Regions from separate parts of the Phenylobacterium sp. LjRoot97 genome, predicted to be linked through region 2. Evidence: riboswitches for the same ligand, from Rfam matches in the RefSeq annotation. Region 2 holds a riboswitch; the other holds the start of a gene.
What was found. A riboswitch is a leader RNA that binds a small molecule or an ion and turns the genes downstream of it on or off. The one in region 2 is predicted to bind cobalamin.
Positions count from the first base shown of each region.

Region 1 (4,408 bases), 2.0 Mb from region 2:
GCTATGATGACGCGACGACTGACGGCCGTGGGCGCGGGCGCTCTTTCCTTGCTGGCCGCCGCGGCTGCGACTTCGGCCCGAGCCGAGGACGAATGGAGCGTCACGGTCAGCCCCTATGTCTGGGCCGGCTCGCTCGACGGCAAAGCGGCGCTGGCCGGACTGCGCACCCATGTCGACGTGCCGTTTTCAGAGGCTATGGAGAACCTGGACCTGGCCGCCCTGGCCGAGGTCGAGATCATGCGCGGCCGCTGGGGGCTCTATCTCGACGGCCAGTACGTGAAGAGCAGCCAGGAGCAGGAACTGCTGGCCCAGCAGCTGGGCCTCGGGATCACCAAGGTCAACGCCATGGCCGGGATCTTCTACCGGATCTACGACTCTCCCCAGGGCGGCGACACGGTGACCGGCGAGCCGCGGCGCTTCGTGGTCGAGCCGATGGTCGGGGTGCGCTGGACCAAACTGAAGGCCGACGTCGAGGTGCTGGGCTTTGCGACCTCGAAGAAGGCCGACTGGACCGAGCCGTTCATCGGCGTCCGCTCCAGCCTCGATCTCACCGACCGCTGGAACCTATCCGGCCAGGCGGACGTCGGCGGCTTCGACATCGACGACAAGCGCAGCGTCAACGCCCAGGCCTTCGTCGGCTACCGCACGCAGCTGCTGAGCCGACCCGCGGTGCTGCGGGCCGGCTACCGGGTGCTCTACCAGTCGTACGAGACCGACGACTTCACCGGCCAGACCTTCCGCTGGGACGTCACCCAGCAGGGTCCGGTGGTGGGATTGAGCCTGGGCCTTTAGTCCCTACTGCAGGCCAAGGAACTTGAACGGCGGGGCCTCCTTGAACTGGGCCGAGACCTCGCCCGCATAGACGTTGCGCTGGTCCTTGCCGAGATCGAGCCGCTTCACCTTGCCGGTCTCTCGCGTGAAGTCGAGCTTGGTCAGGTCGACCCAGAAGGTGTTGGGCGTGAGGGCGGATTCGAAGAAGTACAGCTTGCGCTTGTGGTCGGCGACCGTGCGCCAGCGGGTCGAGGAGATGTTCGGCTGGTCGGGCGTGGTGATGCCGAACGGCACCGAGGCGTTTCGGATCACCCCGAACATGCTGGCCAGGGCCTCGACGGGGTCCTCGCTCTTGGGAATGGCGTTCGTATAGAACGACGCGCGAGCGAACCGGTCGGCGGACCGATTGGTCCCGGGCAGCATCACCGTGCCGCCGATTTCCTTCCAGTAGGCGTTGAGGGCCAACTGCTCGTCGAAGGTCGGGGAGTTGGTCATCACCTGATACTTCCGGTCGTGGTGGATGACCTGCTTGCCGCCGATGTACTCGACGATGGCGCTGTCGCCGCTGGCGTCCGACATCGACAGGTGCAGGGTCGCCAGGCGCTGCTCGCCGGGTACGGCGTCGGTGACGATGGTGAAGGGCTCCTTCTCCAGGGCGGCGACCGCCTCGCTGACCGTGGCGAAGTTATCGAGCACGTACTGCGCCCAGGCCGCGATGGTCAGGCCCGGCTTGGAGCCCTTGCCGAAAGCCGGATACTCCGACTCCACCAGCCACAGGACATTTGCGACGAGGCCCGCGTTCATGCCGTCGGTGGTCGAGATGTCATAGCCGGTGGCGATCACGCTGCCGTACTTCGAGGTCCACTTGATGGAGTTGGGCCCGGCCTGACCGTCGTGGCTCATGCCGCGCGGGAAGACATAGAGGTTCGTCTGGACGTCGACCTTCCAGTCCATCGACCGGGCGGTGATCACGTCGTTGTTGGCGCCGAGATAGACCACGCGGGTGCAGGCGTTGGCCGCCGCCGGGACGAGCACCAGGGCCGCGGCCGCCAACAGGCCCGGCAAAATGGACAGCACAGAATTGAACACAGCCGTTCTCCAGCCAGGCCCGCCCCCGCCGCGCCTCGCAATGCGATTTCCCACGCCCTGCAATTGCAAGTGTTGTCGCAACACCCGTCGGCAAGCAAGCGCCCTTGGTTGGGGCATAACGATATAAGGATATCTTTATATCACCCTTGACGAACCGGCACGATCGGCGCTGAATGGCGGCGTCGTGGTTCTCTGGGGCGCTCGCGCTCCAAGAGCTAAGAGGGAATCCGGTGACGACGACGCATCCTCCGATGCGGCGTCCATGCCGGGGCTGCCCCCGCAACTGTGAGCGGCGAGCCGAGGTCCATCTGTGTGTCACTGGCGTCATTCTGCGCTGGGAAGGCCGGACCAGAGCGTCGACCCGTGAGCCAGGAGACCTGCCTCGACAGATAACGTCCTCCGGCGGGGTGTCCGGTCAGGCCGCAAGCCTGTCGCGTCGACGCTCCCTCGCCGGCGTGTGCGCGCTCGCGACCGAGCCATGCCTCGCCACAACAGAATGGCAGAGGCTATGTCCGTCACCGTCGCCACCCTTGGATTTCCCCGTATCGGTCCCCGCCGCGAGCTGAAGACCGCCCTCGAACGCTATTGGTCGGGCAAGTCCGACCGCGCCGAATTGCTGGCCTTGGCCGCCGACCTGCGCGCCAGGACCTGGCGGCGCCAGGCGCAGTTGGGCGTCGACCACGTGCCCAGCAACGACTTCTCGCTCTACGACCATGTGCTCGACACCAGCGCCATGGTCGGCGCGATCCCCACGATCTACGGCTGGACCGGCGGACCGCTGGACGTGGACACCTATTTCGCGATGGCGCGGGGCGCCCAGGGCGAGGCCGAGCACGCCGAGTGCGGCCACGGCCATCGCCACGCGGTCGACGTCCCGGCCGCCGAGATGACCAAGTGGTTCGACACCAACTACCACTACCTGACGCCGGAAGTGTCGCCGGGCCAGACTTTCCAGCTCGCCTCCACCAAGGCGATCGACGAGTTCGTCGAGGCCAAGGCGCTGGGCGTCGTCACCCGGCCGGTGCTGCTGGGGCCCGTGACCTTCCTGAAACTGGCCAAGAGCAAGGTCGAGGGCTTCGACCCGCTCAGCCTGCTGGACGACCTGCTGCCGGTCTACGCGACGGTGCTGAACCGGCTGGAGCAGGCCGGCGCCCGGTGGGTGCAGATCGACGAGCCGTGCCTGGTCACCGACCTCGCCGACGCCGACCGCAAGGCCCTGCACCGGGCCTACCGCCTGCTGGCCCGCACGGCGCCGGGGGTGAAGCTGATGCTGACCACCTATTTCGGCGGACTGGACGACAACCTGGAGACCGCGCTCGCCCTGCCGGTCGCCGGCCTGCACGTCGACCTGGTGCGTGCGCCCGAGCAGTTCGACCGGGTGCTGGCCAACGCGCCGAGCGGAATGGTGCTGTCGCTCGGCGTCATCGACGGGCGCAACGTCTGGCGCGCAGATCTTGAGCGGCTGCTGGACCGGCTGGAGCCGCTGCTGGCCACCGACCGCGAGGTGGTGCTGGCGCCGTCCTGCTCCCTGCTCCACACGCCGATCGACCTGGCCCAGGAGAAGACGCTCGATGAGGACGTGCGCTCCTGGCTAGCCTTCGCGGTCCAGAAGATCGAGGAGCTCGTCGTCCTCGCCCAAGCCCTGAACACGGGACGCGGCAGCGTCGCCGAGGCGCTGGCCGCCTCGACCGCGGCGGCGAAGGCCCGGGCCGTTTCACCGAAGATCCACGATGCTGCGGTCGCCGAGCGGCTGGCCGCAGCCACCCCGGCCATGGCCCAGCGGACCTCGGGCTTCAGCCGCCGCCAGGCGCTGCAGATCCCGCGGCTCGACCTGCCGGCGTTTCCGACCACCACGATCGGCTCGTTTCCGCAGACCGACGAGGTCCGCAAGGCCCGCGCCGCCCATGACAAAGGCGACCTCAGCGACGCCGACTACGCCGCCTTCCTGCGCGAAGAGACCGCCCGCACCGTGCGCTGGCAGGAGGAGATCGGTCTCGACGTCCTGGTCCACGGCGAGTTCGAGCGCAACGACATGGTCCAGTACTTCGGCGAGCAGCTCAGCGGCTTCGCCTTCACCAAACAAGGCTGGGTGCAGTCCTATGGATCGCGCTGCGTGCGCCCGCCGATCCTGTATGGCGACGTCTCGCGGCCGGCGCCGATGACGGTCGAGTGGTGGCGCTACGCCCAGAGCCTGACCCAGCGACCGATGAAGGGGATGCTGACCGGGCCGGTGACGATCCTGAATTGGTCGTTCGTGCGCAACGACGTCCCGCGCGAACTGGCTTGTCGGCAGATCGCCTTAGCGATCCGCGACGAGGTGCTCGACCTCGAAGCGGCCGGGGCCAAGATCATCCAGATCGACGAGGCCGCCCTGCGCGAGGGCCTGCCGCTGCGGCGCGCCGACTGGGACGGCTACCTCGCCTGGGCGGTCGAGTGCTTCCGGCTGACCGCCGGCGGCGTCGCCGACCACACCCAGATCCACACCCACATGTGCTACTCCGAGTTCAACGACATCATCGCCGCGATCGGAGCGATGGACGCGGACGTC
Region 1 is NZ_CAXUTH020000001.1:2,802,502-2,806,909, forward strand. It holds gene ACSQ2H_RS13945 (hypothetical protein) at 7-792, shown strand; gene ACSQ2H_RS13950 (linear amide C-N hydrolase) at 796-1,860, opposite strand; cobalamin riboswitch at 2,029-2,259, shown strand; gene metE (5-methyltetrahydropteroyltriglutamate--homocysteine S-methyltransferase) at 2,369-4,408, shown strand, end outside.
Region 1: linked by a shared signal. The riboswitch ahead of metE (5-methyltetrahydropteroyltriglutamate--homocysteine S-methyltransferase) and the one ahead of ACSQ2H_RS03750 (TonB-dependent receptor plug domain-containing protein) in region 2 are both predicted to bind cobalamin.

Region 2 (4,408 bases):
GGCGCCGAGGATCCGCGGCAGCACGCGCAGCGCCGCTTCCGTGCCGGGGGTGGCGACCACCCGGTCGGCGTCGACCCCGAAGGCGCGGCCGGCGGCGGCTTCCAGCGCCCTCACCTCCTCGGGATCAGGCAGCCGGCGCAGCGCCTCGGGAGCGGCCCGCGGGGCCCGATAGGCCCGCGGGTTGATCCCGGTCGACAGGTCGAGCCACGGCGCGGGAGCGTCCGGAAACGCTCCCTTGGCCGCCGCCAAGCGGCCGCCGTGGCGGAGGAAAGCCCCCGCGTCGAGATCAGAAGCGGGCGCGGACACCAGCGTACACGCCCCGGCCCGGCGAGCCGTAGTTGCGGGTGGTCTCGTAGTCGTCGTCGAAGGCGTTCTCGACGCGGCCATAGAGCTCGAAGGTCTCGTTGACCGGATACGACGCGCGCAGATCCAGCAGGGTGTAGGCCTGCAGGACGTAGCTGTTGGCGGCGTTGTCGTAGCTCTTGCCGACATAGCGGATCGAGCCGCCGAGGCTGGCGCGGTTTTCCCAGGTGTAGGTCGCCTGGATGTTGGCCTGATGCTCGGGCCGGCGGGCCAGGTGCTTGCCGCGGTTCGCGTTGCCGGGCGAGTCGTTCTCGGTGTCGGTCCAGGTGTAGTTGGCGCCGAGCTCCAGCGGGCCCAGGTCAGCGCTGCCTTCCAGCTCCACCCCATGCGCCTTCGTCTGGGCGGTGTTGGCGTAGTAGCCGAAACGGCGCACGCCGTTCACGACGCACATCGGGTCGGGGGTCGTGGCCGTGCAGGAGAAGTAGTCGATCTGGTTGTCGGTCTCGCGGTTGAAGTAGGTCGCGCGGACCAGGAAGCGTCCGGCGAAGCGCTGCTCGATGCCGGCGTCCCAGCCGTCGGCCTCTTCGGCTTCCAGCGCCAGGTTCCCGTACTCCGAATAGAGCTGGTAGAGGGTCGGGGCCTTGAAGCCCTGGCCGAAGCTGGCGCGCAGCACGGTGTTCCCGTCGTTCAGCGACCAGGCGGCGGCCAGTTGGCCGAGGGTCGCTTCGCCGAAGGTGTCGTGGCTGTCGCGGCGCAGGCCGGCGGTCAGGGTCAGGCCGGTGATCACCTCGCCCTGAACCTGGGCGTAGATGCCGTCGATGCCGGCCTTGGCTCTCGTCACCGGCGGGTTGGGGGCGAAGGCGCTGGGCGATGCGGAGCGCATCGAAGCGTCCTCGGTCTCGCCGCCGAAGGTCGCGGTCCAGGCGTCGTTGATCGCCCAGACGCCCTGGTACTCCCAGCGCTTGTTCTCGCCGCGGGCGTCGAAGGTGGTGGTGGTCACCGCCTGGTCCGGATTGGTGTTCTGGCGGTCGGTGCGGGTGTAGGCGTAGGCGACGCGGTTGGTCAGGGCGCCGTCGAACAGGTTGAAGTTCACCGCGCCGTAGCCGACGAACTCCTCGGTCTCGCCGGTCTCGCGGGTGTCGCCGAAGCTGAAGGTGGGCGGCGGGAAGCCGTCGAAGCCGTTGCGCCCCTTGGAGTAGACGCCGCGCAGGTCGAAGGAGAGGTTCTCGGTGGCGGTGAACAGCGCGCGACCGCTGACGCCGGTGTTCTCGTAGCCGTCCTTTTCCTTGCCGAGGCGATAGGAGGAGACGCCGTCGGTGTCGTAGCGGCCGGCGGCCAGGCGCCAGGCCAGGCGCTCGGTCTTGCCGCCGACGCCGGCGCGGAAATAGGTCGTGCCCATCGAGCCGCCCTCGGCGGCGGCGTCGGCCTCGAACGGCTCGGACGCCTCGCGGGTGATGATGTTGACAACGCCGCCGATGGCCTGGCTGCCCCACAGGGTCGACTGGGCGCCGCGCAGCACCTCGATGCGGCCGATGTCGCCCGCCAGCAGGTTCGAGAAGTTGTATCCGCCGCCGGTGGTCGACGGGTCGTTGAGCTTCACGCCGTCGATGATGACGACGGTCTGGTCGGCCTCGGCGCCGCGGATGCGCACCGAGGTCGAGCCGCCGACGCCGCCGTTGCGCGAGAACGAGACGCCCGGCATCGACGACAGCAGGGTCGAGATGTCGACCGTCTGGGCGGCCTTGATGGCCTCGTAGTCGAGGACGCTGATGGCCTGGCCGACGCGGTCGGCGGCCTGCGGGTTGCGGTTGGCGGTGACCACCAGTTCGCCGACGCTGGCGATGGCGACCGGGGCGGCGGTCTGGGCGAGCGCACTGGTGGCGAGACCGCAGAGCGCGGCGGTGGTGGCGAGTAGAACGGTCTTCAACGGGTTATCCCCCCTGACGCATGACGACATGACCCGCGCACGAACGCAGGTCGACGGACGTCGTCTCTCGGGAAGGTTCCCCGTTCGCGCGCTCCCACCGAGCGTACGAAGGACGACCGCGTCAGGCAGGTCTCCTGGCTCACGGGTCACAGCCTTTGCGCGCCGCCTTCCCAGACTGTCGTCCAGTGGCATATGACGCGCGGGCTCGCCGCTTACAGTTGCGGGGGCAGCCCAGGTTTCACACCTGAGTTCCCTATTAATCCCCTCTCGGGGAACCTGTCGCGGGGCCTGCCTAGGCTCTGCCATGCGGAGCGTCAATCCCATGAGCCTGACCTTCGTCCTGGGCGGCGCGCGATCCGGCAAGACCAGCTATGCGCTGCGCGAGGCCTGGAACCACGCCGGAAATCGCCGGGTGATGATCGCCACCGCCCAGGCCCACGACGTCGAGATGGCGCAGCGCATCGCCCGCCATCAGGCCGAACGCGGCGAGGGCTGGGTCACGGTGGAGGCGCCGCTGGAGCTGGCCGGAGCGGTCGCCGCGCTGGACGCCGGCGACGTGGCGGTGGTCGACTGCCTGACCCTGTGGCTGACCAACCACCTGCTGGCCGAGGCCGACCTGGCGCAGAAGGTCGCCGAGTTGGCCGCGGCGCTGAAGGCCAGTCCGGCGACGCTCTACGTCGTCTCCAACGAGGTCGGCCAGGGCATCGTGCCCGACAACGCCCTGGCCCGCCGGTTCCGCGACGAGGCCGGCTGGATGAACCAGGCGATGGCCGCGGCGGCCGACCGCGCGGTGCTGATCAGCGCCGGATTGCCGCTGGTCCTTAAGGGCTGACGCTTTTTGCATCCAAAATATTGACCGTTTGAATTCACACCCATAGGCTTGTCGAAACGCCCGCCAAGGGCGCAGGCCAGGGTGGAGCGCGATGGACGGACCGATCAGGATTCTGGTGCCGACGGGCTCGCTCGGCGCCGGCGCCAGCGAGAAGGAGGTCGCCTACGGCATCGCCCAGGGGGCGCGGGCGATCGCCACCGACGCCGGCTCCACCGACAGCGGCGCGGCCTATCTGGCGCTGGGGATCTCGAAGAACAACCGCGGCTCGGTGAAGCGCGACCTGAGCATCCTGATGAAGGCCGGGGCGGAGGCGAACATCCCGCTGATCATCGGCACCTGCGGCCAGGCCGGCGGCGACCGCAACCTCGACTGGACGGCGCAGATCGTCGTCGAGGTGGCCGGCGAACTCGGTATCCGGCCGAAGATCGCCCTGCTCTATTCCGAACAGGACAAGGCCGACCTGAAGGCGCGCAACGCGGCGGGCCAGATCTCGCCGCTGGCGCCGCTGGGCCCGCTGGACGACGCCGACATCGACGCCTGCGAGCACATCGTCGCGGCCATGGGCCCCGAGCCGTACATGGCCGCGCTGCAGGCCGGGGCCGACATCGTGCTGGGCGGACGCACCACCGACACCGCGGTGCTGGCCTGTTTCGCGTTGCTGCACGGCGCGCCGGCCGGGCCCGCCTGGCACGCGGCCAAGATCGCCGAGTGCGGGGCGCAGTGCACGGCGGTGCGCAACGGCGGGGCCGGGGTGCTGATCGGCATCGGTCCCGACGGCTTCGAGGTCGAGCCGCTGGCCGCCGACAACTGGTGCGATCCGGAAAGCGTCTCGGCGCACATGCTCTACGAGAACAGCGACCCGTTCCGGCTGACCGAGCCCGGCGGGGTGCTGGACGTGACCCAGGCGGTCTACACCCAGCTGTCGGAGCGGGCGGTGAAGGTGACCGGCTCGGTCTGGGAGCCGCGGCCCTACACCATGAAGCTGGAGGGCGCGGCGGCCAGCCGCTTCCAGACGGTGATGCTGATCGGCGTCCAGGACCCCGACGTGCTGGCCAATATCGACGCCTTCCACGACCGACTGCTGGCCGCCCTCTACCAGCGGGTCCACAAGACCATCGGGGCGGCGGCCGGCGACTTCCACATCTCGCTGCGGCTCTACGGCTGGAACGCGGTCTCGGGCGACAAGCCGCCGGAGGGCACGCCGCCGCCGCGCGAGGTCGGGGTGCTGTTCGTCGCCACCGCCGACACCCAGGAGATGGCCTCGCAGATCGCCAAGGCCTGCAATGCCTACTTCTTCCACTTCCCCCTGGTGATGGACAAGGAACTGCCGAGCTACGGGTTCGCGT
Region 2 is NZ_CAXUTH020000001.1:780,122-784,529, reverse strand. It holds gene ACSQ2H_RS03755 (threonine-phosphate decarboxylase) at 1-306, opposite strand, end outside; gene ACSQ2H_RS03750 (TonB-dependent receptor plug domain-containing protein) at 287-2,230, opposite strand; cobalamin riboswitch at 2,338-2,525, opposite strand; gene cobU (bifunctional adenosylcobinamide kinase/adenosylcobinamide-phosphate guanylyltransferase) at 2,553-3,062, shown strand; gene ACSQ2H_RS03740 (acyclic terpene utilization AtuA family protein) at 3,154-4,408, shown strand, end outside.